One region of the Compostibacter hankyongensis genome, then DNA from elsewhere that is predicted to be linked to it. Evidence: riboswitches for the same ligand, from Rfam matches in the RefSeq annotation. Region 1 holds a riboswitch; the other holds the start of a gene.

The links. A riboswitch is a leader RNA that binds a small molecule or an ion and turns the genes downstream of it on or off. The one in region 1 is predicted to bind cobalamin.
Region 2: linked by a shared signal. The riboswitch ahead of ABD851_RS13140 (TonB-dependent receptor) and the one ahead of metE (5-methyltetrahydropteroyltriglutamate--homocysteine S-methyltransferase) in region 1 are both predicted to bind cobalamin.

What each region holds. Positions count from the first base shown of each region.
Region 1 covers NZ_BAABFN010000001.1:897,905-912,859, forward strand. The annotation lists gene ABD851_RS03700 (N-acetylglucosamine kinase) at 1-649, shown strand, start outside; gene murQ (N-acetylmuramic acid 6-phosphate etherase) at 680-1,504, shown strand; gene ABD851_RS03710 (hypothetical protein) at 1,491-2,054, shown strand; cobalamin riboswitch at 2,098-2,327, shown strand; gene metE (5-methyltetrahydropteroyltriglutamate--homocysteine S-methyltransferase) at 2,586-4,889, shown strand; gene ABD851_RS03720 (succinate dehydrogenase cytochrome b subunit) at 5,152-5,820, shown strand; gene ABD851_RS03725 (fumarate reductase/succinate dehydrogenase flavoprotein subunit) at 5,863-7,842, shown strand; gene ABD851_RS03730 (succinate dehydrogenase/fumarate reductase iron-sulfur subunit) at 7,957-8,700, shown strand; gene ABD851_RS03735 (carboxypeptidase-like regulatory domain-containing protein) at 8,762-9,523, opposite strand; gene ABD851_RS03740 (HepT-like ribonuclease domain-containing protein) at 9,637-9,978, opposite strand; gene ABD851_RS03745 (nucleotidyltransferase family protein) at 9,971-10,228, opposite strand; gene ABD851_RS03750 (zinc dependent phospholipase C family protein) at 10,402-11,412, shown strand; gene ABD851_RS03755 (TonB family protein) at 11,536-13,089, opposite strand; gene ABD851_RS03760 (BlaI/MecI/CopY family transcriptional regulator) at 13,086-13,487, opposite strand; gene ABD851_RS03765 (aminodeoxychorismate synthase component I) at 13,651-14,634, shown strand; gene ABD851_RS03770 (aminotransferase class IV) at 14,618-14,955, shown strand, end outside.
Region 2 covers NZ_BAABFN010000006.1:176,632-191,586, reverse strand. The annotation lists gene ABD851_RS13140 (TonB-dependent receptor) at 1-1,815, opposite strand, end outside; cobalamin riboswitch at 1,936-2,261, opposite strand; gene ABD851_RS13135 (gluconate 2-dehydrogenase subunit 3 family protein) at 2,385-2,954, shown strand; gene ABD851_RS13130 (GMC oxidoreductase) at 3,058-4,779, shown strand; gene ABD851_RS13125 (GMC oxidoreductase) at 4,792-6,492, shown strand; gene ABD851_RS13120 (outer membrane beta-barrel protein) at 6,673-9,537, opposite strand; gene ABD851_RS13115 (sensor histidine kinase) at 9,706-11,133, shown strand; gene ABD851_RS13110 (response regulator transcription factor) at 11,148-11,828, shown strand; gene ABD851_RS13105 (DEAD/DEAH box helicase) at 11,821-14,955, opposite strand, start outside.

The DNA of each region.
Region 1 (14,955 bases):
TGCCGATCCGAAGAATGCAGCCGTGGTAAAAAGAGCCCTGCGAAAAGTATTTGCCGGGGCAAAGCTACAGGTGACACACGACCTGATGGGGGCCGCCAGGGCCCTCTGCGGACGCAGCGCCGGCATTGCCTGCATCCTGGGAACGGGCTCCAGCATCTGTTATTTTAATGGCAGAACGATCCCGGAGAGCGATCCCGGTCTGGGTTATATTTTGGGCGATGAGGGCAGCGGCGCATATCTGGGAAGGAAGGTATTGCAGCATTATCTCTACCACTTTTTTGACCCGGAGCTGACAGCCCGCTTTGAGGAGAAGTACGACACGGACCGCAGCGAGATACTGGATAAGATATACAAGGAGCCGCTGGCGAACCGTTATCTCGCCTCCTGCTCGCTTTTCCTGCAGGAGAACAGGGGGCATAAGGCCGTCGAAAGTATCCTGGAAGAAGGGCTGGATGACTTTTTCTTTCGTCATATCTACCGTTATGCCGGGCGCCGGAAGGCGCCGGTTCATTTTGTGGGCGGCATAGCCCATGGATACCGCGACGTGGTGCGGATGCTCTGCAAAGCTTACGAGCTTACCTGCGGCAATATCCTAAAGGCGCCTATGGACGGGCTGGTTGCCTATCATAAAAAAGAAGCGGCGGGCTGAAAGGCTTATTCGTGTAAATTTGCGTAATTTATGTTCGTCATGTTTGAAAAGATAACGGAACAGCCGTCTACCTATCATCACCTGGAGAAAATGAGCGTGGCGGAGCTGCTTCGTAATATAAATGCGGAAGACAGTATGGTGCCGGCTGCTGTGGAAAAGGTCATTCCCGATATCGAAAAGCTGGTGCTGGCCACGGTAGACAAAATGCTGGCCGGCGGAAGGCTTTTTTATATCGGCGCAGGCACCAGCGGACGCCTCGGTGTGGTGGATGCTTCGGAATGTCCGCCCACCTACGGGGTTCCGGCCGGTCTGGTGATCGGACTGATCGCCGGCGGGGAAACGGCCATCCGGCAATCCGTGGAATTTGCGGAGGACAGCCGGGAGCAGGGCTGGGAAGACCTGCAGGCTTACGGAGTTTCGGAAAAGGATGTGGTGGTGGGCATCGCCGCCAGCGGTACTACCCCTTACGTGATCGGGGCGCTGGAACAATGCCGCCGGCAAGGAATTGTCACGGGCTGCATCACCTGCAATCCCGGAGCGCCCGTTACTGAACATGCAGACCATCCGGTTGTTGTAGTGGTAGGACCCGAGATCATTACCGGCAGCACCCGGATGAAAAGCGGTACCGCTCAGAAGCTCGTGCTGAACATGCTGTCCACCTCCGTGATGGTACAGCTGGGCAGGGTGGAAGACAATAAGATGGTCAATATGCAGCTTAGCAATGAAAAGCTGGTGGACAGGGGGGTGAAGATGATCATGGAGCGGCTGCAGCTTACCGATTATGAAGGTGCCAAAAACCTGTTGCTGAAGTATGGTAGTGTAAAGCGGGCCGTGGAAGCCTATGCAGGATATTGAACCATATTACAACTGGCGCCATTTGTATGTTCCTGAAGAAGACGAGCTGTCGCCGTTTTATGGCAGCGAGCACAACGAATTTGCGTATTCCCAGACCGTATATAACTATTATATCCATCCCCAGTGGGATGATTTCGGCGCGCAAAATCTTTATCTAAAGGTGCTGTATGCAGACTACCAGCTGAACTTTGCGGTGATCGAGCTGATCGGCGAATGGAACGACTGTATCGAAAACGATATCATGACCCTCAAGCGGGAGGTGATCGATGATATGATCGCCAAGGGTATTTACAAGTTTATCCTCATCGGTGAAAATGTGCTGAACTTCCACAGTTCGGATGATTGCTATTACGAAGAATGGATCGAGGATATCCGGGACGAAGGAGGCTGGGTGGTGCTGCTGAACCTGCCGGAACATACGGCGCAGGAATTCCGTTCGGCCCATCTGGATCATTTTGTAAACTTCCTGGATAACGACCGCTGGCGTACCTATCTTCCGCATCATCTCTTCAACCTGGTGGACAACTGGATGCTGAGGCGGCTGCAGTAGTTGCGCCTTTCAGTTTTATCTTTACCTTTGTCCCGGCTCTTTGGTTTATTATCTGTGCAATGGACAGGACGGCCGTCGTCGCCGTCCTTTAAAAAGGAACCGTGTGGGAATCACGGGCTGTCGCGCAACTGTATGTTTCCGGTGAACGGGTAACCGTTCATCTCTGCCGGACAAAAAGGCCACTGTCGGTAGCGGTAATAACGCTGCTCCGTTGGGAAGGCCGTTCTGCAGCAGGAAACAAGCCAGGATACTTGCCCTTGCATAAAGACAAATGCTTTCGCGGAATAAAGCAATAGTCGGGCCTGCCTCTTTCCGATATGAACTACCGCTATCCACAGGAGACAGGAACAGGAAGCTGCGGGCGAAGTGTGTCCGCTGCAGACGTATTCCCCCCTTGCTATTTTCTTTTTTTCGCGTACATCCGGCATGCCGGGTTGAACGGGCATTTGTCTTTTCCGGTATAGAACCACCGGGCCGGCAGCGTCGCCGGTCCATGACAGGTCATTGTTATACCATAACCCAATACATACAATGCTCAAGAACAACCTCGGCTATCCCCGCATCGGGGCACAACGCCAACTGAAAAAAGCCTGCGAACAATACTGGGCCGGAAAGACCGGCCGCGAAGCGCTGTCCGGCGTAGCCCGGCAGCTGCAGGAAGAACACTGGAAGCTGCAGCTGCAGGCCGGCATAGACCTGATCCCCTGCAACGACTTCAGCTATTACGATCATGTGCTGGACATGTCGCTGCTGCTGGGCGCTATTCCGGAGCGCTATACGCCGGTGGTGACCGACGTAAAGGGAAATACGGAAACCGATCTTTACTTTGCCATGGCGCGCGGTTATCAGCGCGACGGCCTCGATATCACGGCCATGGAAATGACCAAGTGGTTTGATACCAACTATCATTATATCGTGCCGGAGTTTACCGCCGGACAGCAGTTTCGTCTTTTCTCCAACAAGGTATTCGACGCCTTCAGCGGCGCCCGCCAGGTGACGGGAAAAATACCCAAGCCGGTGCTGATCGGCCCTGTATCCTATCTGCTGCTGGGAAAAGAAAAGGAGGCCGGGTTCCGGAAGATCGACCTGATCAGCCGCCTGGTACCGGTATACGTAGAACTCCTGAACCGGCTGCAAAGCTACGGCGCCGGTTGGGTACAGCTGGATGAACCCTTTCTGGCCATGGACCTCGATGAAGCCGAAAAAGCCGCTTACGAGTATGCCTACCGCGAGATCAGCCGGTCCTGCAAAGGCATTAAAATACTGCTGACCACCTATTTTGAAGGTCTTCGCGAAAACGCTTCCCTGGCGGCCGGTCTGCCGGTAAGCGCCCTGCATATAGATCTGGTAAGGGCTCCGGAGCAGCTGGATGCCGTGCTGAAGACGATCCCCGGCTCCCTTTCGCTTTCCCTGGGCGTAGTAGACGGCCGGAACATCTGGAAAAACGACTATCGCTCATCCCTGGCGCTGATCGAAAAGACGGTAGCGGCCATCGGCAGCGAACGTACGATGATCGCTCCCAGCTGCTCGCTGCTGCATACCCCTTTTGACCTGGATCTGGAAACGGATATTCCCGGTGAAGTAAAAAACTGGATGGCCTTTGCCCGGCAAAAGCTGCAGGAGCTGGATGAGCTGTATCGCATTGCAGCAGGGGAGACGGCGCTCCTCGAAGCCAACCGCCTGGCCCGCGAGAGCCGCCGTGCCTCGGCGCGCATTCATAATCCGGCCGTAAAGGCGCGCATAGCCGCCATGAGCGAGGCAGATGCCCGGCGCCACAGCGGCTTTGACGTCCGCCAGCCGCTGCAGCACAAACGGTTCGGGCTTCCCCGCTTTCCCACGACCACCATCGGCTCCTTCCCCCAGACCGATGATATCCGCCGGCTGCGGGCCGCGCTGAAGAAAGGCCTGCTGACACCGGAGCAATATGATGCCGAGATCGAAAAAGCTACCGTGGAGGTGATCCGCTGGCAGGAGGAGGCCGGTCTGGATGTGCTGGTACACGGAGAATATGAGCGCAACGATATGGTGGAATATTTCGGGGAGCAGCTGGACGGCTTTTTATTTACCCGTAACGGATGGGTGCAGAGCTATGGCAGCCGCTGTGTGAAACCGCCGGTGATCTATGGCGATGTCAGCCGCCCGGGGGATATGACGGTGCGCTGGAGCCGCTTTGCCCAGTCGCATACGGAGCGGCCGGTGAAGGGCATGCTTACAGGGCCGGTCACCATCCTGCAGTGGTCTTTTGTACGCGACGATCAGTCCCGCCGGGAGACGACCAACCAGATCGCTTTTGCCATCCGGGATGAGGTGAACGCCCTGGAAAAAGCCGGCATCGGCATGATCCAGATCGATGAGCCGGCTATCCGCGAAGGATTGCCCCTGCGCCGGGAAGACCGGCAGAACTATCTGGAATGGGCCGTGAAGTCGTTCCGGATATCGGCAGCCGGCGTGCAGGATGAAACCCAGATACACACCCACATGTGCTACAGCGAATTCAACGACATCATCGAGCATATTGCGGCAATGGATGCCGATGTGATCACCATCGAAACCTCCCGTTCGCAGATGGAGCTGCTGGAAGCCTTTGCGGGTTTCCGCTATCCCAACGAGATCGGACCCGGCGTGTATGATATCCACTCTCCCCGCGTGCCTTCCGTGGCAGAGATGCTGGGTCTGCTGGAAAAAGCCGCCGCGCTGCTGCCCGCGGGCAATCTCTGGGTAAATCCGGACTGCGGATTGAAAACCCGGAAATGGCCGGAAACGGCGGCTGCGCTGGAAAACATGGTACAGGCCGCCCGCGAGGCAAGACGCAGGGTAGGCTCCGGCGTTGCATAAGCACATTTTCATTTTCCCCTCCCTCGTCGGCGGGCGGGAAAGAACCTGGGGGATGCCGGCCGGCCCGGCATCCCGTAAACGGTTCGGCTCAAAGTCCGGTCGATGATCTGCCGTCCTTCCAACCCGGGCTGATCCGGGCTTTATGCGTCCGCTTTCCCGGCCTCCGCAGAAATCAGCCCCAACATTACCAATTAACATGTAAATTTGTAACGGTTTTTGACAGATCGTTTTACTAACACATTTTATTTTATAAAATTTCAATATGAAGTGGGGTCAGTTCTTTACTTCCGCCATCGGCAAGAAGATCGTGATAGGGTTTACCGGTTTATTTCTCATTCTTTTCCTGATCGTTCACTGTAGCATCAACGCCTGTATTTTTGTTCCGGACCATGGTGAGACCTTTCTGAAGGTGGCTCATTTCATGGGGACCAACTGGATCATGCATATCCTGGAGGTAGGTCTTATCGCGGGTTTCGCGGTGCACATCATCCAGGCGCTGGCCCTGCAGTTCCAGAACCGGCGGAAACGGCCGGTGCGGTATGCGATGAACCGTGAAAGCCAGGTCACCAACTGGTATTCCCGCTCCATGGGTCTGCTGGGAACGCTGATCCTGATCTTCCTGATCATCCACTGGTCCAATTTCTGGATCCCCAACCGCAGCAACCAGATCCTGCACGGGGAAGAGCTCAACCTGTTTGAAAGAATGAAGGACACCTTCAGCCACGGCTGGCTGGTGATCGTTTATCTGGTCGGGGTAGTCTCCCTCTCTTTTCACCTGATGCACGGTTTTCAGAGCGCCTTCCGCACCTTCGGGATGAGCTCAAAAAAATATATCCCCATCGTAAGGGGTATCGGTACGGCCTTTTCGATCCTTGTGCCGCTGATCTTTGCGCTGATGCCGGTGCTGATGTACTTTAATGTGATTCGCTAAACGTTTTATTAATACCATTGTCCTTAAAAAGGAAGGAAGATTATGGAATTGGATGCTAAAATACCGGCAGGTCCCCTGGAAGAAAAATGGACCAAGTATAAAAGCACATGCCGGCTGGTGAACCCGGCCAACAAACGCCGGATAGAAGTAGTGGTGATCGGAACGGGTCTGGCCGGCGCTTCGGCTGCCGCTACCCTCGCCGAGCTGGGATACCAGGTAAAAGCATTCTGTTTCCAGGACAGCCCGCGCCGGGCGCACAGCATTGCGGCCCAGGGCGGCATCAACGCCGCCAAGAACTACCAGAACGACGGTGACTCCGTGTTTCGCCTTTTTTATGATACGGTGAAAGGCGGCGACTACCGCTCCCGGGAATCCAACGTATACCGGCTTTCGGAAGTGAGCGCCAATATCATCGATCAGTGCGTGGCCCAGGGTGTGCCCTTTGCCAGGGAGTACGGCGGTCTGCTGAGCAACCGCTCCTTCGGGGGCGTGCAGGTGCAAAGGACTTTTTATGCCGCGGGGCAAACCGGTCAGCAGCTGCTGCTCGGCGCCTATTCGGCCCTGGAACGGCAGGTGGCCCTGGGAAATGTAACCATGTATGCCCGTCATGAGATGCTGGACGTGGTGATGATCGACGGTAAGGCCCGCGGCATCATCGCCCGCAACCTTAAGACCGGCGGGCTGGAGCGCCACTTCGGCCATGCCGTGCTGCTCTGCACGGGGGGGTACGGAAACGTCTTTTACCTTTCTACCAATGCCATGGGCTCCAATGTGACGGCAGCCTGGAAGGCGCACAAGAAAGGCGCTTACTTTGCCAACCCCAGCTATACCCAGATCCATCCCACCTGCATACCGGTATCCGGCGACCATCAGTCCAAGCTCACCCTGATGTCTGAATCGCTGCGCAACGACGGCCGCATCTGGGTGCCCAAGCAGAAGGACGATCCCCGCAAACCCGGTGATATCCCCGAAGAGGAGCGCGATTATTACCTGGAAAGAAGATATCCGGCCTATGGCAACCTGGTACCGCGCGACGTGGCCTCCCGGGCTGCGAAAGAGCGCTGTGATGCCGGCTATGGCGTAGGACCTTCCAAGATGGCCGTATACCTGGATTATGCCTCGGCCATCATCCGCTACGGAAAGGCCGCCGCCCACAAGCAGCAGCTGCACGATCCTTCCGACGATACGATCCGCGAGCTGGGGAAAAAAGCAGTGAATGAGAAATACGGTAATCTCTTCGAGATGTATGAGAAGATCACCGGTGAAAATCCCTATGAAACCCCCATGCGCATCTATCCTGCGGTGCATTATACCATGGGCGGGCTATGGGTGGATTATGAGCTGATGACTACCGTGCCGGGCCTCTATGCCCTGGGCGAATGCAACTTCTCCGATCATGGAGCCAACCGCCTCGGCGCCTCCGCGCTCATGCAGGGGCTGGCGGATGGTTATTTTGTGATCCCCTATACCATCGGCAGCTATCTGGCCGACGAGATCCGCACCGCTCCCATCCCGACCGACCACCCCGCATTCGAAACGGCGGAAAAGCAGGTGCGGGACAAGCTGGAAAAGCTGATGAACATCCGCGGAAAACATTCCGTGGATCATTTTCATAAAGAGCTGGGCAAGATCATGTGGAACAAGTGCGGGATGGCCCGCAATGCGCAGGGGCTGAAGGAAGCCATCGAGGAGATCAGGGCCCTGCGGAAAGCTTTCTGGGAGGATGTACGCATACCGGGTGAAATGGATGAGCTGAACCCTGAGCTGGAGAAAGCCGGCCGGGTGGCCGACTTCCTGGAGCTGGGCGAGCTGGTATGCCGGGATGCCCTGCACCGCGAAGAAAGCTGCGGCGGCCATTTCCGGGAAGAGTATCAGACCGAAGAAGGAGAGGCCAAGCGCGACGATGAGCATTTCTGCTACGTGGGCGCCTGGGAGTATAAAGGGGACGAGGCCGTGGCCGAGCTGCACCGGGAGCCGCTGAATTACGAGGTGATGCATCCGACGCAGCGGAGCTACAAGTGATGATTTGGTAATTTGATGATTTGATGATGAGGAGATGAAGTGATTGGATATAATTGGTTTGACTTATGCAGACAAATAAGGAAAATCTGATCCTTTAACCATAGGAGTAACGATATGAACTTGAAACTAAAGGTCTGGAGACAAAAAAACGAAAGTGCCCGCGGCGGGTTCGAAACGTATGATGTACCGGGTATCTCGGAAGACATGTCTTTCCTGGAGATGTTTGATGTGCTGAACGAGCGGCTGATCAACGAAGGGAAAGAGCCGGTAGCCTTTGATCACGACTGCCGGGAAGGCATCTGCGGTGCCTGCTCCATGTATATCAACGGGCGGGCGCACGGCCCCAACCGGAGCACCACCACCTGCCAGCTGCATATGCGCTTTTTTAAGGACGGAGACACCATCGTGGTGGAGCCCTGGAGGGTAGGACCTTTTAAGGTGGTCAAGGACCTGGTGGTGGACCGGAGCTCGTTCGACCGGATCATCGAAGCCGGAGGATATATCTCTGTCAACACCGGTAATGCGGTCGACGCCAATGCTATTCCCGTGGAGAAAGATAAAGCGGATGCCGCTTTTGCCGCCGCTGCCTGTATCGGATGCGGGGCCTGCGCGGCAGCCTGCCCGAATGCATCTGCCATGCTGTTTGTATCCGCCAAAGTAACCCAGCTGGCGCTGCTGCCCCAGGGCGATCCCGAAAGACATTCCCGCGCGCTGAACATGGTGGCCCAGATGGATAAGGAAGGCTTTGGCAGCTGCACCAATATCGGAGCCTGTGAGGCCGAATGTCCGAAAGACATCGCCATCACCAATATCGCAAAGCTGAACAACGAATACCTGAAAGCCGGATTGACGACATAAGGATTCCGGACTTTGATCTCAAAGCCCGCTGGCCGGATGAATGATTATGTTGGTAAGGCGGCTATTCATCGCTTTGCAGACGTATGGGAGCAGGACTTTTGATCTGTTTCCAGTCCAGCCTCCGGAAACGGGCCACGGCAGCTTTTATATCGCTGAAGATCTCATAATCCGTCGCGCGCCGGACAAAAAGATAGGAGGGGCGGTACCAATACATGAACATGTCCAGCGAATCCCCTTTGAGGCCGGTAAGGATTTCCACCTGTCCGGGCCGTATCCGGGACTCCGTAAATTTTTGCTGCTCGTAGGCGGCATATTCTTTCTGGAAACGCCATTTTCGCTTCTGTCTGCCGCTGAAGGCATCATAAAGACCGGAAACGGGACTGAATACGGCGCCCAGGCCGTGCGTTTTTTGCTCATCCAGCACATCCCCGAAAAGATTCCTCCGCTGCGCCGAGTCCCGCGAATAGTCTATACGGCGGCCGCGGATCTCTACTTCCGCGAGATTGTAAGGATTTTTCCGGAGCTCGATATCGAGCCGCTGACGGGGAAAGAGGGAATTGATCTGTACGCTGTCTGCATAGTAGCCCAGGTACGAAAATACCAGCCAGCGCCCCGGCAGGGCCTGGATGGAATAATTGCCCGCACTGTCGGTGAGTGTGCCGTCTGAGGTGCCGCGCACATGTATGCTTGCCATCCGGAGCGGGGTTTTCGTGTCCTGGTCGCGGATGGTACCGATCAAGCTGACGGGCGACTGGGCGGCAGCCCGTTTTACAATCCCCCCCAGCGCCAGCACACAGATGATATAGGCAAGATAGCGGCGCATAATAAACCAGCTGTAAACATACGTATTTCGCTCATAATCATGAACAAGCCGGTGTTAAAATTCTCATAAAGGGGAAAGCGCATTTCAGGATAAAAAGGGGGAATGTAAAAGATTCAGATTTGCGTCAATATTTGTTCTGCTTCCTGAATAAGGCTTTCCAAATAGTCTTCTTTGATGATCCAGACAATCTGGTAATCGATGCCAAAATAATCGTGAACAATGCGATTCCTGAATCCCCGGACCCGATGCCAGTCAATCTGGTTAAATCTATCTTTGAAATCTTCAGGAAGCCGGTTCGCCGCCTCGCCTATGATCTCAAAATTGCGGATTACTGCATCTATAGTTTTGTCATCAGCAATAAAGCTTTCGTAAGTAAGACCATGGGTATACTTCACTATTTTATGCGCACATTCCAGGATATCCTCCAATAAAAGCCGGGGAATTCTTTTAGACATAGATGATCTCGGGTTGAATAGCGCTAAAATATTTTTTTTTCATACCCCTGGCAGAAATTAAGTCCACTTTATGCTGGAACCGCCTTTCCAGCTCGTTTGCGAGATCAACAAATTCAATCCCTACGGGCTTGTAGAAATCTACAATAATGTCAATATCACTTTCCGGGCCGAAGTCTCCTCTTGCCATAGACCCAAATAAGCCGATTGAGGCAATGGGATATTTCATGCTCAGTTCGGGTTTGAGCTTCATAAGGAGTGTCTTGACGGTTTCCGTATTCATATATGCAAATATAAAAAATAAAAGCTGAGCTTGCTTTTCCGGTGATCCGAGACTGTTTCCTGGTTTTCGCAGCTATTCTTCGTTATTCAGCGTCCAGAAGGCCGGAAACCCCTAATTTTGGAGCGATCAAGTACCGTCTGTATATGAAAAGATACCCTTTCCTGCCCCTCCTGCTGATCGGGGCCTTATTGCTGCCCTGCTCCCTGCTGCTGGCCTGGGGCCGGTGGGGACATCAGCATATCGACCGGGCCGCCATATTTGCCCTTCCGGAGGGGATGCGGGCCTTCTTTTTCAATCATGCCGACTTCATTACCGAAGAATCCGTCCTGCCCGATGTGCGGAAATATACGATCAACGACCGGGCGGAACCGGACCGGCATTATATCGATCTGGAAGCCTATGGCAAAGACCCCTTCAAAACGCTGCCCCACGACTGGACGGCGGCAAAAAAGAAGTACGGTGAGAAAATGCTGCATAAGAACGGTATCCTGCCCTGGTATGTTCCAGAAATGATGGAAAAGCTGACCCGCGCCTTCCGGGAACGGGACAAAAGCAATATCCTGTTTATTGCCGCCGATCTGGGCCATTATCTCGGGGACGCCACCCAGCCGCTGCATACCACGCTGAACTACGACGGGCAGCTGAGCGATCAGAAAGGGATCCATGCCTTTTTCGAATCCCAGCTGCCGGAACGGTTTGGCGCTGCATATAACTTCCATGTGTCCCCGGCCCGGTATCTCGACGATCCCGTCAAAGAAATCTGGAATATACTGCAGGAAAGTCATGCGCTCGTCGATACCGTATTGCTGGCGGAAAAGCGGCTGGCTGCGCAATTTCCCGCTTCGCGGAAATATGTAACGGATGCTTCCGGTAAGCCGGTAAAAAATAGCTACGGGCAGCCCGTGCACAGCCTTGAATACGCAAAGGCGTACCACGACGCCCTGCAGGGCGCCATTGAAAAGCTGCTGAGACGGGCCGTGCAGGCCACCGCCGACTATTGGTATACGGCCTGGGTAAATGCGGGTAAGCCCCGGCTTGACAGTCTGGATGCCGCCGCATTGACAGCGAGAAACAAGCGTTTTCTGAAAAAGGAGTACCGGCGCTGGCAAAAGCAAGGCAAGCTTTGGGGCCTGCATGCCGGAGCGGAGTTCTGAGATCGTTAGCCTTACCTACTGGTCTCCTAAAGGGTGAAGGCGAAAGGCGGAAGGTCTTTTGTGGCCATTGGCCAGTAGTCAAGGGTATCTCATCATGACTATTGACCAATGACCCGTGACTATCTATTGCAGCACAAAGCGGATGGGCATGTGGTATTCCACGCTGACGGCGGTCCCGTTCTGACGGCCGGGTTTCCAGTGCGGCATTTCCTGTACTACACGGATGGCCTCTTCTTCCAGCCCCCCGCCCAGCGGCGCATTGTGGGTGCCGATGTTGCTGATGCTGCCGTCTGCCCCTACGATGAACGATACCAGCACATTGCCGCTGATATGTGCTTTCCGGGCCGCTTGCGGATACCGGATATGATCACGAAGGTATTTCATCATTTCCCCTTTTCCGCCGGGAAACTGCGGCATCTGTTCCACAAAGGTAAATACTCCGTTCGCGGGATGCTTCGCCGGAGCGGCCTCCTGGCTTTGCGCCGTATCCGGAGCGGCATAGCCCACTACCACCACATTGCTGACATCCACTGCCTGCCGGTTCAGCATTACGGTCAGGTGCGTATGGCCTTTTACCGCGAGGGTCTGGCCCGCATAACCCACCCGGGTGAATCGTAAAAGGCTGTTTTCAGATACATCCGGAAGGGTAAAGGTGCCGTTCTTGGCCGTAACGGTCCCCCGGGTGTCGCCCAGGATCATCACAGTGACCCCGGCGAGGGCATTGCCCTCGTCGTCTGCCACTTTTCCGCTGATCAGGATGCCGGCTGTCCGGCCGCCTTTCAGCGCTTCCAGACTGTGCTGCATGTTGTCCCGCAGGGCAAAGGCCGAGGCGGAGATGCCCAGCAAAAGGGCAAACAGGGGTAGGGAAAGCGCGTACTTCCGCCGCGCGGTTTTCCCGGATTTTGTTTTCTGTAGCATAATCAATCGGTTTTTGAGTTGGGAAGGACTGGAGAAAGTATGCAAAAGCGCTACCGGCAGATCAAAGGACTGCGCAGCAAGCAGGTGGGCGTAAGCCTGTTTGCTGTAAGCGCGGGTAACCGTTTCGTCGGCAGTATATTCATGTACCAGCCTCAGGGCGCGCTGGTAGAGATAAACCACGGGATTGAACCAGCAAGCTGTTTTTACCAGCTCCAGCAGCAGGTTGTCCAGGCTGTGACGTTGCCGGATATGCACCGCTTCGTGGGCGCTCACCAGCGGGGAGACATCGGCCGGCGCAAAAAGATAACGCCAGAAAGAAAAGACCGCGCTGCCTTTCCCGGTAAAGACATGTATGCAGATCTCCCCCCGTTCCCGGGGATGGGAATGTATCATCCGGAAGGTGCGACAGACCTTGTAAAGCAGCAGGGCGCCGGAAACCAGCACGCCGGCCAGATAGAAGAGTACCAGCAGAGAGAACGGGTTAAAGGCCGGCTGCGCCGCCGGAACCGGGTGCGCTGCAAGGGGCAGAGTGGCCGTGGTGAAGGAAGCGATCATCCGGACGGGCGCTGCCGCCGGACTGTCCGGAAAGACCGGTCCGGCCAGCCGTAAAAAGGGCAGCAGGGCGGAGCAGGCGATTCCGCCCAGCAGAAACCACCGGTGAAAGACAAAGAAGGTGTCTTTCCGGAAGAGCAGCTGGTACAGGAAAAAGAACAGCAGCAGGTACAGGTTGAACTGTGCCAGATAGATGAAGTAGCTCATGATTCCTCTTTTTTAAAGTCCCGCAGCAACTTGATGATCTCGTCGGCTTCCTGCACATCAATCTTCTTTTTATCCACAAAAAACGACACGAGGCTGCCGACCGAGTTGTCGAAATAATGCTGCAAAAGTTTTTTGGCCGTGTGGCTGCGGTAAGCTTCCCGGCTGACCAGCGGAAAATATTCGTGTGTTTTTCCATAGGCCCTGTAGCCGGCGTATCCCTTCTGTACCAGTATCCGCACGATGGTGGAAACCGTGCTGTAAGCCGGCTTGGGAGGAGGAAGCCGTTGCAGGATATCCTTTACAAAACCCTTCCGGATATCCCAGAGGATCTGCATGATCTGTTCTTCCGCGCGGGTGAGTTCTTTACCGTTGATGTCCATGGCCTGTGTTTTTATCAAATGTATAACTAAATATTTAACTGAACAACTAATTTTTTAGCTGAAGTAAATGACCGGAACAGTTTTTCGTTAAAATGCCCTTGGCCCTTGGTTGTTTACCTTTTGCCTTGCTTTTCGTCTTTTTCTCTTCGACTTTACCGTTTACCTTTGGCCTTTTCAATCCATGCACACCCCGCTTCCCGCACATAAGGTTTTTGCAGCGATGAACAGGCTGGGCGCTGCGGGTACGCCTTTCTTTTTCCTGCTGGACTTTTCCCTGACCAGTGGTATGGCGCTTCCGCTTTCGGAGATAGACGACGCTGAAATACGCTATATGCTGCCGGGAAAAACCAACGCTTCCCGGCCCCCGGCTGATCCGCCTCCGTTTTTCCTGAAAAAAGATCCGCCTTCTTTTGCGGATTACCGGCTGAAATTTGACCGGGTCAGGGCGGCCATACAGGCCGGGGACACTTACCTGCTGAACCTTACCGCGGAAACGCCCGTTGAAACCAATTATACCCTCGAAGAATTGTTCCGTTACGGGAAGGCGAAATACAAATTATGGCTGCGCGACCGCTTTGTGCATTTTTCTCCGGAGCCTTTTGTAAAGATCCGCGACGGGCGTATTTTTTCCTGTCCCATGAAGGGTACCATCGATGCCGGCCAGCCTGATGCTATGGAAAAGATACTGGCCGATCCCAAGGAAGAGGCGGAGCAGTACATTATTGTAGACCTCATCCGCAACGATCTTTCGCGGGTAGCGAGGGAGGTCCGGGTGGAGGACTTCCGGTATGTAGAGCGGGTACAGACCCACCGGCAGGAACTGCTGCAGGTGAGCTCGCGTATCGGGGGACGGCTGATGGAATCTTATGCCCGGGCCTTTGGCGATCTTTTTGCCGCCCTGCTGCCGGCCGGCTCCGTCAGCGGAGCACCAAAGCCCAGAACGCTGGAGCTTATCCGTTCGATCGAGGGATACGACCGCGGCTTTTATACCGGCGTATGGGGCATTTACGACGGCGCCGGGCTGGACAGCTGCGTCATCATCCGCTACCTGGAGCAGACGCCCGCAGGGTTGGTGTTCCGCAGCGGGGGCGGCATCACCTCGGGCAGCGTGGCAGAAAAGGAATTTTTAGAACTGACCGATAAAATATATGTGCCGGTTTATTGAAAGCATCCGCTGGAAGAATGAAGAAATGCCTTTGCTGTCCTGGCATGAGCAGCGCTTTGCCCGTACACAGGAGGCCGTATGGGAGCGAACGCAGCACCCTTCGCTGGATATCCTCATCCGCAGCCGGCGGCATGCTGTTGTGCTGCAGCCGGATGTCCTATACAAATGCCGGGTCGTATATGGGCGGACGGATGTTCAGATAAGCTGGGCGCCTTATCAGAAACGGATCATCCGGCGGCTGCAGCCCGTAACCGCAGACAAGCTGGATTATGCCTTCAAGTATGCCGAACGCGGGGCGCTGGACGGGCTCCGTGCCGGATG
Region 2 (14,955 bases), on a different contig from region 1:
ACGGCTCCCTGAAAACAGCAGGTTGTATCCCAGGGTAAGCGGTTTGTATTGTATTGTGGCCTGCAGGGCGCCGGAGTGCTTCGGCGTGTAGGGCAGCTGCTGTCCGTATTCCGGGGCGGAAGGATCGGTAACGTCCCGGGCTTCCTGGAAGCTGTAATGGCCGCCCAGCGTAAGCCGGAAGGCATGCAGGGGACGGAAGAAAAGCCGTGCTCCCGCATCTACGCCTTTGGCATGTACCCTGCCGGCATTCAGCATCGTCCACTGGAACAGGTTCTGACGCGGCACGGCTATGATCTTGTCCCGCACCGTATTGTAATAGGCATCTGCCGTAAAGGCCAGCGAAGAGAGAAGACCCTGCAGCTGCGGATTCCAGGACAGCCCCATATCGTATTGACGGGTAAATTCCGGCCGCAGCCGGGTATTGCCGATCAGCGTATAGTACAGGTCGTTGAAGGTGGGCATCCGGAAGATGCTTTTGTAAAAAAAGCGAAGCCGTAGCGGCAACCGTTCCCGCGGCTGCCAGGAAAGGGCTGCGGCGGGACTGAGCACTTTCCGCGTCTGGGGCTGCGGTCCCGTTTTTACCCGGTCGCCTGTGAGCGTGCCGAGCATGTTGGCCCGGATATCCAGCCTTTGCCAGCTGAAAGCCGCCGCCAGGTTGTTGAGCCAGGTAAAGCGGGTGGGATAAACAAAGTCCGGCAGGCTGGCGTCCAGCGTATTGGCCATGATATCGCTGCCGTAGGCCAGGGTGAGAAAAGGACGAAGGCGGTAGCTCCAGGTACCCGACAGATAATAGGTTTTTTGCCGGTACCGGTTCTCCATATGACCTTCGCTGTTGAGGAAGTCGGGGTCCAGGTACCGCTTATAGGAAGCTTCGTACTTGCCGCTGACCTGCAGCCTGCTTTGGGGTGAGAAACGTTTTCTCCATCCGGCCTGTATAAAAAAATCACGGTCGTCCAGCCGTTGCCGGCTGCGGTCGTTATACAGGATCACTGCTCCGGGCAGGCCCCTGCGGGCATTATAAAAATAGGCTTTGAGCGCTGTCTCGCTGCTGTCGCTGAACCGGTACCGGGTATCGTACTCCAGCCGCAGCGCCTGTATATCGGAGTTCTCCCGGTGTTTTTTTTGGAGGCTGTCCCCGTTCTGCAGGGTAAAGGGATATTTCCCCTCGGCCTGTTGCCAGCCGGCGGAGAGCGTGCTGTATCCCCTGGGGCTCCAGCCATATTGCAGCGTGGCGGAAGGCTGCAGCAGGCCGAATGCGCCGCCTTCGAGAGCAGCTTCTCCTTTCAGCGAATGTCCTTTGGCAAAAGCGGGCCTGCGAGTGGTGAGTGACAGCACGGTGGCCATGGAATAGGCGGCGGCGGGCTGCAGCATATCGGGAGGCTGTGCATTATACAGCGTCAGCTGTGAAAGGTTGTCCGTCGTCAGCCGCCCCAGGTCGATCTGACCGTTCTGCGCATCGCTCAGCGGGAGACCGTCGTACAGCACGCCGGTATGCGCTGCGCCCAGGCTTCTCACCGAAACGGTCTTCAGCCCGCCGATACCGCCGTAGTCCTTTACCAGCACCCCCGCAAAATACCTGGCGGCGCCGGCTACGGAGCGCGCGCCCAGCGCGCTGAGCTGCGCGCTGTCCAGCAGCTGTACGGGCGAAGACGCGGAAAAGGAGGCCGCCTGTCTTTGCGCAGCCACCTCCACCGCCCGCAGCGCGGTGTCCCGCAGGAGCCGGTGTCCGGTAGTATCCTGGGCGGAGCACGCTTTCCGGTACAACAGGCCGGCGGCAGGAAGCAGCAGCAGGAAAAAAGCCATCCTTCGCTTCAAGGCAGTGAATTTTTAAAATACGGGCGGGGGAAGCGGAGGGCAATGCAGGACACGGCATATCCCGGGACGGGAAAACCTGCTGAATATATACCGATCCGGCTCCAATCCCCGGAAGCCGTGAATGCTTATTTACTTCTGGCAGGTCTTCTGGCTTACATCCTCCTGTGATCACAGGTACGCCGGCAGGCCTTCCCGCGGCGTTCCGTCTGGCGGAATGCCGCAGTGACACTGATTGCCGGGGGTATGAACCGGAGCATGCCCGGCGGGCACAGCAATGACGGTTCATACGGGATGCTTACAGCTGCGGGTCAGCTCCGGATTCTCCCGCCCGGTACCGGTGACGGCGTAAGCCCTGCAGGCAACGCCATACGACGGCACGGTGAGACGGGACCACCGGATTCCCTTTCCATGGCGCGATAACGCCAACCAAAAGCGGCTCAAAAGTAGCATATAGCCCCCAATCCGCCTAATCGCACAGAATTGTTTGCATATTTTACGGCAATTTTTATAACTTGTTCACCGGTATCATCATGGCCCCGTGTGGGCTTATTACACCTTAAAAAAACTGTATGGATCGTCGTGACGCCGTAAAAAGAGTGGCCATCCTGATGGGTGGCGCACTCTCTGCTTCCACGCTCAGCGTAATGCTGGACAGCTGCAGCCAGGCCCCGAAGAAGGGCAGCGGCACCCAATTTACCGAGGATGAAAAAAGCATGGTAGACCGTATGTCGGATATCATCATTCCGAAAACCGATACGCCCGGCGCCAAGGAGGCGGGCGTGCCGGCCTTTATCGTGATGATGATGCAGGAATGCTATCCCGAGAAAGACCAGCAGCAGTTCCATGACGGCCTGGCTGCCTTTGACAGCCGCTGCCGCAAGCAGTACAAGAAATCCTTCCTGGAGCTTTCTCCCGAAAAGCAGACGGAAGCCTTGACGCAGCTGGACAAGGATGTGCTGGGGAAAAACAAAGGCCAGTTCAAGGACCTCGCTTTTTACCGCAGGCTGAAAGAGCTGACGCTCCTGGGCTTCTTTACCTCCAAGCCGGGCGCCACCGAGACGCTCCGTTATGTGCAGGTTCCCGGCCATTACGACGGCTGCGTGGACTACCACAAGGGCGACAAGGCCTGGGCGACCTGAGCGGCTGCAGCAAGGCTGCGCTTATACTTCCTGCCGGAGATCTCTCTTCCGGGCGGGAAGGATCGCGCTGCGTATAAATGCAGTGCATTTTAAAAGGAAGAACATGAATTACAACGGAAAAGCTAACGCACAGCAGACCTACGACGCCATTGTAGTCGGCAGCGGTATCAGCGGAGGGTGGGCCGCCAAAGAGCTCACGGAGAAAGGATTGAAAGTATTGCTGATCGAGCGGGGCCGGAAGGTGGAGCATATCAAAGACTATACCACCGCCATGAATACGCCCTGGGATAACAAGCACCGCACCCGCCTCACCCCGGAGGAAAAAGAGCAGTATACGATCCAGTCGCGTTGCTATGCATTTAACGACGAAACAAAGCAATGGTGGGTAAACGACCGGGAGAACCCCTACACCGAAGTTCAGCCGTTCAACTGGCTGCGGGGATATCACCTCGGCGGCCGCTCGCTGATGTGGGGACGGCAAAGCTATCGCTGGAGCGATCTGGACTTCGGCGCCAATGCCCGTGACGGGCACGGCACGGACTGGCCTATACGTTATAAGGATATCGAGCCGTGGTACGATTATGTGGAGACGTTTGCCGGCATCAGCGGGAACCGCGACGGGCTGGCGCAGCTTCCTGACGGTAAGTTTCTGCCGCCGATGGACATGAACTGTCTGGAGGAGCATGCCCGGGACAAAGTAAATGCCCGCTGGAAGGACCGGCATATCATCATCGGGCGGACCGCCAACCTGAGCAAGGCGGCCGCGCCGCAGCTGGATGTAAAGCGTCAGAGCTGCCAGTTCCGCAATCGCTGTCACTGGGGCTGCCCCTTCGGCGGTTATTTCAGCACCTTGTCGGCTACGCTGCCGGCGGCCATGGCTACGGGCAATCTTACCCTCCGCACCGATGCCATAGCCCTGGAGGTATTATATGACGAAGCGCGGCAGCGCGCCAGCGGCGTCCGTATCCTGGATACCCATACCAAAAAGACGGAAGATTATACGGCAAAGATCGTCTTTGTCAACGCTTCCACGCTGGGCACCACCTGGCTGCTGATGCATTCCGTCTCCAACCGCTTCCCGAACGGGCTGGGGAACGACAGTGGCGTGTTGGGCCACTACCTGATGGATCACCATTTCAGCGTAGGCGCCGGTGGTCGCTTCGACGGGTTCGGAGATAAATATTACTATGGCCGCAGGGCCAACGGCGTCTATGTGCCCCGTTACCGCAACCTGCACGGGGACGAAAAAAGAGGATATGTACGCGGCTTTGGCTACCAGGGCGGAGCCTCCCGCGGCAGCTGGGGAAGAGGCGCCGCCAGCGCCGGGATCGGCGTGGAATTTAAAAAAGAGCTGGCCGAGCCCGGCGAATGGGGTATGGGGCTGGGCTCCTGGGGAGAATGCCTGCCTTACCATGAGAACGGAGCGACGCTGGACAAAAGCAAGACCGATGCCTACGGCCTGCCTACCCTGAAGATCAACTGCAGCTTTAAAGAAAACGAGCTGGCGATGCGCAAGGATATGATGAACGATGCAGCGGAGATGCTGGATGCTGCCGGGCTGAAAGATATCCATACTTACGACGGGCTGAAAGACTCGCCTCCCGGTCACTGCATACACGAAATGGGCACGGCCAGAATGGGCCGGGACCCCAAAACTTCCATGCTGAATGCATGGAACCAGCTGCATGCCGTAAAAAATGTATTTATCACCGACGGATCCTGTATGGCCAGCACGGCCTGCCAGAATCCTTCGCTGACCTATATGGCGCTCACCGCGCGGGCCGCTGATTACGCCGTTAAAGAACTGAAGAAAGGGAATATCTGAAATCTTTTTATCATGAACTACAATAATAAAGCCGTTGCGCAAAATACCTATGATGCCATCGTGATCGGCTCGGGGCTCAGCGGGGGCTGGGCGGCGAAGGAGCTGACCGAAAAGGGGCTCACCGTGCTGATGCTCGAAAGGGGGCATCAGCTGGAGCACATCAAAGGCTATACCACGGCGATGAAAGATCCCTGGGAGTTCAGGCACCGGGGGCGGATCACGCCGGAGCAGCGGAAGACCCACGAGTTTGTCAGCCGCGACTATCCCTACAGCGAGTTCAACGAAAGCTACTGGTTCAAAGATGCCGATGCGCCGTATGAGGAGAAACAGCGGTTCGATTGGTTTCGTCCCGATATCGTCGGGGGAAAGTCCATCATGTGGGGCCGGCAGAGCTATCGCTGGAGCGACCTGGATTTTGAAGCCAATGCCCGCGACGGGCACGGTATCGACTGGCCGATCCGCTATAAAGATATTGCACCCTGGTACGATTATGCCGAGCGTCATGCCGGCATCAGCGGTCAAAAGGAAAACTATGCTCCCCTGCCCGACGGGCAATTTCTGCCGCCCATGGAGATGAACTGCGTGGAGCGGTCCGTGAAGGAAGGCATTGCCAAAAACTTCAACGGACGTCTGATGACCATCGGCCGCGTGGCCAATGTTACCGCGAAGCACCATGGCCGCGGTCCCTGCCAGTACCGCAACCTTTGCAGCCGGGGTTGTCCCTTCGGCGGTTATTTCAGCACACAGTCCTCTACCCTTCCCCCGGCGATGGCTACCGGCCGGCTGACCCTGCGACCGGATTCTATCGTGTCCGAGGTGATGTACGACCCCAAAAAGCAACGCGCTTCGGGGGTACGGGTCATCGATGCCCATACCAAGCAGACCGTCGAATATTATTCGAAGATCGTATTTGTAAACGCTTCCGCCGTCGGCACCACCTTTGTGCTGATGAACTCGGTATCCGACCGTTTCCCGAACGGGCTGGGAAACGACAGCGGCGTGCTCGGGCACTATCTCATGGATCATCACTTCCGCTGCGGGGCTTCCGGCGAAGCGCCGGGCTTTGAGGATAAATATTATTCCGGCCGCCGCGCCAACGGCATCTATATCCCGCGTTACCGGAACGTGGACAAAAACGAAAAACGCGATTACGTGCGCGGCTTTGGCTATCAGGGCGGCGCCTCCCGGCAGGGATGGCAGCACAGCATCGCCGAGCTGGGGGTAGGGAAGGATTTTAAGGATATGCTCTCCGAGCCGGGTATGTGGACGATGGGCCTCGGCGGCTTTGCCGAATGCCTGCCCTACAAGGAAAACCGGGTATACCTGGATAAGCAGAAGCGCGACAAATGGGGGCTGCCCACCATCGTCTTTGACGCAGGCTTTAAGGAAAATGAGCACAAGATGCGCAAAGACATGATGAACGACGCCGCCGAGATGCTGGAAGCGGCCGGTATAAAGAACGTCAGGACCTATGACAAGGGATCTTACCCCGGTTTAGCCATCCACGAGATGGGTACCGCCCGTATGGGGAACGACCCGAAAGAGTCAGTGCTGAACAAATGGAACCAGATGCATGCGGTGAAAAACGTATTCGTTACCGACGGCGCCTGCATGGACTCTACCAACTGTGTCAACCCCTCGCTGACCTATATGGCCCTGACGGCCCGCGCTGCCGATTATGCGGTGAAAGAGCTGAAGAAAGGGAATATTTGAACCCCCGCCCCCTGAAGGGGAGGTGAAAGGCGAAGGGGGAAAGGTGAAGGGCATTTTAGTTTAAAGTTTAAGGTCTAAAGTCTAAGGTTATCTGTCCGGAATAGAACTTCAGACCTTAAACTTTAGACATTAGACTATCCAACCTCAAACCCGGAACCTCAAACGAGAAACCGGAAACTCCTATCCCCCCGGCGGCGGAGGCGGTCCTCCCCCGCGCATGATGTGCATGCCGCCACCCGGACCACCCGGTCCCCGGTGATACTCCCGGTCTCCGCCTGAGCGGCCGCCGATGCGGTTCAGGTTAAAGGTAAAGGTCAGCAGGAAGTACTGCGTCAGCACCATGTTCTGGGTATCTTCGATATAGGTGGGCTGTACATCGCGGTTGATGCTGACATTCTGATTCAGCAGATCGAAGGCCTGCAGCTTGATGGTGGCCTTCTTTTTCAAGAGGTCTTTACCGATATAGGCGTTCCACATGGCCACGCTCTGGTTATATCCCGCCGTCAGACCGGTATTGGTGATGTAGCTGAAATCGCTGCCCACCAGGAAACCCAGCGGCAGGTGATATTCGAAATCCAGCGACAGGTTGTAGGTGAAGTATTCCTGGTTTTGGGAGGACTGCAGGGAGTTGACCACATGGTTATAGTTGACGTTGCCCCCGACATTAAGGTCCAAAAGGTCTTCCAGATCATAGCTGAGGCGCAGGCGCGGACCGAGCGAGAAATTGTTGCTGAAATTTTTATCGCCGTTGACAAAGCCTACATTCCTCGAAAAGCTGACCGAGGTGCCCGGGCTTACTTTCATGTGCAGCTTGTCGAGCGGCAGCGAAAGAAAGGTAAAGCCGTTCAGCTGATAGCTGCCGTTTACATTCACCGGCTTGATGTACTGCTTGCCGCTGTCGGTGAAGGTGGTAGAGTTGACGATCTGGTTGGATACGGTGGAAAAGTTCAGCGAGGAAAATATGCCGCTGAAGTTCTCCTGGTTAAAAGAGTTGTAATGCAGCCGGACGCTGTTGCTGAACGACGGCTTCAGGTCGGGGTTGCCCACCTGGATGTTCAGCACGTCTGTATTGTCCGGAACGGGTTGCAGCTGACTGATGCTGGGCTGCTGTGTGGCCCCCTGGTATTCCAGCCGCAGGCGTTTGGTATTGGAGAAATTGTAGTGGAAATTTACCTGCGGGTAGAAGTTCACCGTGTGCTGGGTGATCACGCTGTCATGATTTTCCCAGTTGCTGCGCATACGCGAATCCTGCGCGCTGACACCGATGGTATAATCGTATTTCTCCTTATTGCCCACGAAGTTCACGCTTCCGCGTTGCGTGTTAAAAGTATTTTTAAAGATATTGCTGTACGTGGAATCATAATCGTCATATTCCTTGGAGGCCGGATTGAAGTTATAAGTGGCCTTGTCGGAATTGCTTTTATTTTGGTTGTAGGCATATTCGAATTCCAGATAATGGTCCTTGAACAGTGGCTCGGTATAGCTGACCGAAGCGCCCCAGCTCTGGTTCACCGAATTGAGCGTGCTGTGCTGATCGATGATCTCCTGGGAAGCGGAATCCGTACCGATAAAATAACCGTTCTCTGAGCGGTTGACGGAGCTGCCGTCATTTTTGTTATAGCTGCCGCTGAGGTTGACGGAAAAAGTCCTGCCTTTTTTGTGGAACTTATGACGGTAGAGAAGATTTCCGCTCAGGCTCGGCGAGGTATTGTGCGAAGCAAAGGAGCTGGTGCTGTTGTTGACGAGCGCCTGCTTGTCCGAAAGGGACTCCGAGGTGCTCTGTGTGGAATAATCGTTCGTGGTGTAGCCGATGGAGGGGCGGAAGATGATGGAGTTCATCGTATCGATGGTATACTCCATGTTCAGGTTAAAACGGTGATCCACCGAACGGTTCAGCGAGGAGTCCCGGCTGTTCTGAAAAAAGGAAGTGTCTTTCAGGATATTTTGCCGGCTGCTGAGCTGCGCCGTATTGGTGTTGGTGCTGTTGGCAAAATAGCTGCCGTATACTTCCAGCTTGGGGCTCCAGTTGTCATGATAATTGAGCCCGCCCATCCAGTTGGTCGTGATGCCGTTGCCGCCGCCGCCCGAGAACATACCGCCTCCGCCGCCGCCGCCGCGGAATCCGCCGCCGCCTCTTCCTCCCCGTCCCCCACCGCCGCCGCCCATGGTGGAGCGGATATCCCGGAAAGAGAAGCCGAGGTTGTTGACATTGTTGCCCCCGCCGAGGAAAGAAAGCCGTTGCTCGTCTTTGAAGCTGTTGACCATGGCGTTCAGCTGGTAACGGTCGTCTGTGCCGTAGCCGGCCGTGGCCCGGCCGAACAATCCTCTTTTCCGGTCTTTCTTAATGGTGAGGTTGATGGTCTTCTTGGTATTGCCGTCGTTGATGCCGGTAAATTCGGATTGGTCCGAGCTTTTATCGAAGATCTGTATCTGCTCGATCATATCCGAAGGCAGGTTCTTGGTGGTGACCTTGGGATCATCCCCGAAGAAAGGCTTGCCGTCTACCAGCACCTGCTGCACTTCTTCTCCCTGTGCGGTGATCTTGCCGTCCTTGTCCACCTCCACGCCGGGCAGCTTTTTCAGCACATCCTCCACCACCGCGTTTTCCTTGGTGGGAAAAGAGCCGGCATTATACTGCAGGGTGTCTCCGGACATCTTCACCGGCGGCCGTTCATCCTTGACCACGACGGTGCCCAGCTTTATTCCTTCGTCCGGCAGCACGAGGGTACCCAGGTTGAGGCCGGCGGTTTTCAGGCTGAAGGAGGTGTCCAGGTTGTGATAGCCGAGGTAGGTGACGACAAGCCGGTAGGATCCCGGCTTGACATTCGGCAGCAGGAAGGCTCCCTTTTCATCGGTCAGCACGGTCTGCAGCACGGAGGAGTCCCGGGCGGTCTGCAAGACTACGGTAGCATAGGACAGCGACTGGCGGGCCCTTTCTCCTTCTACGTTACCCTGGATGAATGCGGTACTGTCCTGCGCCCGCAGGCAGAGGGCCGGAAAGATCAGCAGCACGCACAGCAACAGCTTTTGTAATGACTTGCTCACAGTATGTTATTTACCGGTTACAAAGATCAGGCATATCCCGTTGCAGGCATGTTAAAGCGCATTATTTAGTGTTAAATAGTGTGAACGGGTAAAAGCGGTTGTCCCGGAAATGAATAGTTTTGTTAAAATGGCCGGGTGCCCGCCGCCGCCCGGTAAAAAATCAAGATCGTGAAAAACCGTATCCGGTATCTGTTTGTGCTGATGTGTATCTGTATCCTCGGTATTATCGGGCTGCAGGGCTACTGGCTGTACGACACCTACCGGTATAACTACTATGGGTTCCGCTTTAATGCCACCGATGCGCTGGAAGAAGCCACGCGCCGGATGATATACGAGAACGTGGATAAGGCCGGGAGCGCGGGGGTGCTGCAGCCGGACTCGCTGCATGCGATGGCCGGTCAGTCGTCGAGGGATTCGTCCTGGGTGCGGGTGCGCGCCGTAGCCCGGCGCTGGTATGCGCGCAATCGTCCGCCGGAAGGACCGCGGCCCGACCGCGACAGCGCGGATCCGGCTACCAACCGGATCTACCGGGGGCTGCTCCTGTTCTGGTACCGGCAGAAGCACACTTTTTCCCCGGAACAGCTGCAGCAGGTGGATTCCCTTTTCTCGGAAGAGCTGCGGCTACGCAAGATATCGGCGGCCTACCGGCTGGATACGCTGCATCTGCCGGAGGAGGACCGGCGGCAGGCCGAACGGCGCGATATTGAGCTGCCCGGCTTTCCGGTCACCACCCGGCACGTCCTGCTCAACCCGCTGGATGATATATGGCTGCAGGCCGGCTTTAAAACGCCTGTGCAGTATATCCTCCGCCGTATGTTCTGGCTGCTGCTGGCCACCCTGCTGCTGATCGGCTGCACTTCTTACTGCTTCGGCTATATGCTGCATACCATCCTGAAGCAGAAGAAGCTCTCCGAGATCAAGAACGACTTTATCAACAACATGACGCATGAGCTGAAGACGCCCATTACCACGGTGTCTGCCGCCGTGGAGGCCCTGCAGCATTTCGACGCGCTGCGCAACCGGGAGAAGACGGACGCTTACCTCTCCATGGCGGAAAAACAGCTGGCCCGCCTTTCCATGCTGGTGGAGAAGGTGCTGGATACGGCAGCCTCCGAACGCGAAGGGCTGGAGCTGCACCGCGAAAAGGTCGATCTGGAAACGCTGCTGGACGAGGTGGTGAACACCCACCAGATGAACGCCTCCAAGCCGGTTTCCTTCCAGCGCTACTATTCGCTTTCCGACCCTGTGATCCAGGCCGACCCTACCCATCTCGGGAATGCGCTCAGCAACCTGGTGGACAATGCCGTCAAATACTCCGGGGAGCAGGTGAATATCCAGATCCGCTGCATCCGCCGGAACGGACAGCTGGTCATTACCATAAAGGACGACGGCAGGGGCATACCCCCGGCCTATCAACGGGAGATATTTGAGAAGTTTTTCCGTGTACCTACCGGAAACGTGCATACGGTAAAAGGCTTCGGCCTGGGTCTGAGCTATGTGAAAACGGTAGTGGAGCAGCATGGCGGGCAGATCAGGGTACACAGCGAGGAAGGAAAGGGGAGCGAATTTATCCTTACCTTTCCTGAAGATACCTGAAACCTTCGCGGCTTATGCCCAGAGTTTTGCTGATAGAAGATGAGGAGATGCTGGCCCGCATCGTAATGGACAGCCTGGAGATGCGCGGCTTTTCCATGTCTTATGCCCCCGACGGGGAAACGGGCTGGACCCTTTTCCGGGAGCAGGCTCCCGACATCATTGTCATGGATGTGATGATGCCCGGCATGGACGGGTTCTCCCTTACCCGGAAGATACGGGAAGCGGACAAAGACGTACCCATCCTGTTCCTTACCGCCCGCTCCAGGACCGCCGACGTGATCCAGGGTTTCGAGCTGGGCGGGAACGATTATCTCCGGAAGCCGTTTAGCATGGATGAGCTGATCGTCCGTATCCGGGAGCTGCTGAAGAGGGCGCCCCGTCCTGCCCCGGCGGCTGAAAACGCGGTATACCAGCTCGGGCGTTACCGTTTTGATCCCGTCCGCCAGCGGCTGAGCCTCGACGGGGAGGAATGCAAGCTTTCGCACCGCGAGTCGGAGATCCTGCGTATGCTGTGCGAACAGCGTAATGAAGTGGTGGAACGCTCTCACATGCTGAAATCCCTCTGGGGCGACGACAGCTTTTTTAACGCCCGCAGCATGGATGTTTTTATCACCAAGCTAAGACGTTACCTCAAGGAAGACGCCGCCGTGCAGATCGTCAATGTCCGCGGCGTAGGCTACAAGCTGATCAGCTGAACAGGTACAGCACATCCTCCCGGGTGAGCTTTTTGACAAAGCCGGCATCGTCGGCGATGATATCCTTGACCAGCGTTTTCTTTTTATCCTGCAGCTGCAGGATCTTTTCCTCCACGCTGTCTTTACAGATCATGCGGTAGGCAAAGATGTTCTTGGTCTGCCCGATACGGTGGGTCCGGTCGATGGCCTGCTGTTCTACAGCCGGGTTCCACCAGGGATCCACGATGTAGACATAGTCGGCGGCCGTAAGGTTGAGCCCCACGCCGCCCGCTTTCAATGAGATCAGAAAAACGCGGCAGGATTCGTTGGCCTGGAAGTTGTCGATGGCCTTTACCCGGTCGGCAGAAGAGGTGCTGCCGTCGAAATATTCGTAAGGGATATGCAGCTTCTGCAGCCGCTCGCGGATGAGGGACAGCATGCCGAGGAACTGGGAGAATACCAGCACCTTATGATCGCCCGTATTCTCCTGCAGCTCGCGGGTGAGCTCGTGCAGCTTTACCGAATGCGTGGGATAGGCGTCCGGCTCATTCAGGATGGAGGGCGAGTCGCAGATCTGGCGCAGCTTTACCAGCCCCTGCAGGATGGTCAGCTGGGAGCGGGCAATGCCGATATCGTCGATGGTGCCCAGTATCTTGGCGCGGTAGGCATTCCGGAAGGTGTCATAGATATGACGCTGCTCCGGATCCATCTCGCAAAAGAGCACCATTTCGGTACGCTCGGGCAGGTCGCGGGCCACCTGCTCTTTTGTTCTCCGCAGCAGGAAAGGATAGATCAGCTTCCGCAGGTGGGTTTTCCGCTCCTCATCCTGGAACCGGTCGATGGGGGTGGCAAATTCGTTCCGGAAAAAGTCGACGCTGCCCAGCATGCCGGGATTCAGGAAGTTCATCTGGGCATAAATATCGAAAGTGTTGTTCTGCATAGGCGTACCGCTCAGCGCCAGCCGGTTGTGCGCACGCAGCAGCTGGGCCGCCTTGGTGACCTTGGAATGCGGGTTCTTGATGGCCTGTGATTCGTCGAGTATCACATAGTCGAATTCCAGCGAGGTAAACAGCTGGATATCGCTGCGCAGGGTGCCGTAGGTGGTGATGATAATATCGTAGCGGCGCAGCTCCTCAGGGTCATAGTTGCGCGCAGGACCGTGATGGATATGGTGCTGCAGCTGGGGTGTGAATTTCCGGATCTCATTTTCCCAGTTGTAGATCAGCGTGGTAGGGCAGACCACCAGCGTCAGGCATCGCCCGTTGTTGTTTTTATAATGTTGTAAAAAGATGAGCGCCTGTACCGTTTTCCCCAACCCCATATCGTCGGCGAGGATGCCGCCCCAGCCGATCTTGTCCAGGTAGTTCAGCCAGTGAAAGCCGCTTTCCTGGTAAGGCCGCAGGGTCACCTGCACGTTTTCCGGCAGGGCCGCGGGTTCCAGCTCGTCGGCCTTCAGGAGACGGCGCCGCTTTTCTTCCAGCTCCAGCAGAACGGTGTCGTCGTCGATATGTTCGTATAGCTCGTCGATGACGCCGAAATTATATTTGGACAGCCGCAGTCCTTTCCCGGATTCGTCGCCCATGCGGAAGAACAGCCCGTATTTCCGGAGCCACTCTTCCGGGAGCATGCCCAGGGTGCCGTCTGCCAGCTGTACATAGTTTTGCTTGTGCTGCAGGGCTTTTTTTACGTCCCGGATGCTGACATGCTGATTGCCGTACAGGAGGTCCACCTCCGCATCGAACCAGTCGATGTTCGAGCTGATGCGCAGCCGCGTTTCAGGGCGGTGGGTATTAAAGCGGAAATGTTTCAGCGTATCGTAACCGAATACCTGCGCATCGGCGGCTTTGAGGGCGTCGAAAAAATTGAAAAACCAGTTATGACTCAGCGCTTCCTTGGTGCGGAGATAAAAATAACGGTGGTTGGTGGCCTGGCGGAAGTTGGGATGCAGCTCCCGCAGCTGGCGGATAAAGTCTTCCTCGGCGTCCTTCTGCCGGCGGATGCGCCGTATAACGCCGTCCTGCTGGGTCCATAGCTCGGTATGGTCGTCCCATTCCGCCTCCTGCCCCTCGTAGAGGAACAAGGGCTGTATGAGCAGGGTTTCTCCCAGCTCTTTCAGCCGTACGGCGTTGCGGGGCTGCACGTCGCGGATATCCTGCTTCAGCTTTTCATCGAAATGGAGGGTGTAGCGCTTGCTCAGGGGCAGCAGCTCCTTTTCGAGATAGGCGGGCCAGTCCGCCCGGGAGATCCGACGCACGCCCTCCCGCAGGAAGGGTTCCACCACGGCGGCATCCTGCTGGCTGGAAAAGCCGTATAGCCTTTTCCGGTAGAGGAAGAGGAGGGGGGAAGGACATTCGTTGGCGGAAATGTCCACGGTTTCGTCGGGTATCGCTACCTGGCAGGAAATTTCTACGCCGTTCTTGACCATCTGCGCGCGGAACACCGGCCGGGCCGCTATAGCGGAAACGGTTATCTGCCGGAGGCTGGCGGTGCGGAAGGCTTCTCCCGGGGGCAGCCAGTAGGTGGCATGACTGCCGTCCAGCTGCGCCAGCAGCCGTTTCAGCTTGGGGTGGAAGTATTCAAGGATAAGGTCTTTGGTCTCTGCGGGCAGTTCTTCGCCGTCGTCCTGGTAGATGTTGTCCCAGATGCCGGCAAAGGGAGAGTTTTTGTTGAGGTACCGGTTGACCTCGCTGCTTTGCAGCTTTCGTACCGGCGTAATCAGCTCCCGGTCTTCGGGAGGAAAACGGTAATAGTCCACATATTTCGAAAGATCGAGCTGTTGTACCGGCGGCAGGAAGCGGCTCTGTGATTCGTCGGTTTCCCCGCTGATCAGCTCCGTCTGGCACCAGGGATAAGCTGTGCCCGCGCTAAATACCACGCCTATACGCTGGCGGGATGCCGGAGCGGTTTCCACGGCTTCGGGCGGGGGGCCGGCCGGCGGCTGGTTTACCTTTTTAATGGCGGGGTCCAGCACCCGGAGAAAGGGCTTGCCGTTGACATAGGAAAAGGCAAATTTCCCCTCCAGATCGTCCTGCAGCGAATAGCCGTAGAGGGCCAGCAGCTTGTTTTTTTCCTTGTCCCAGTTGCGCAGCGTATCGAAATAATAGGGCCCATGGGCATTCAGCAGCTGCAGCAGCAGGGCGGTTTTGTG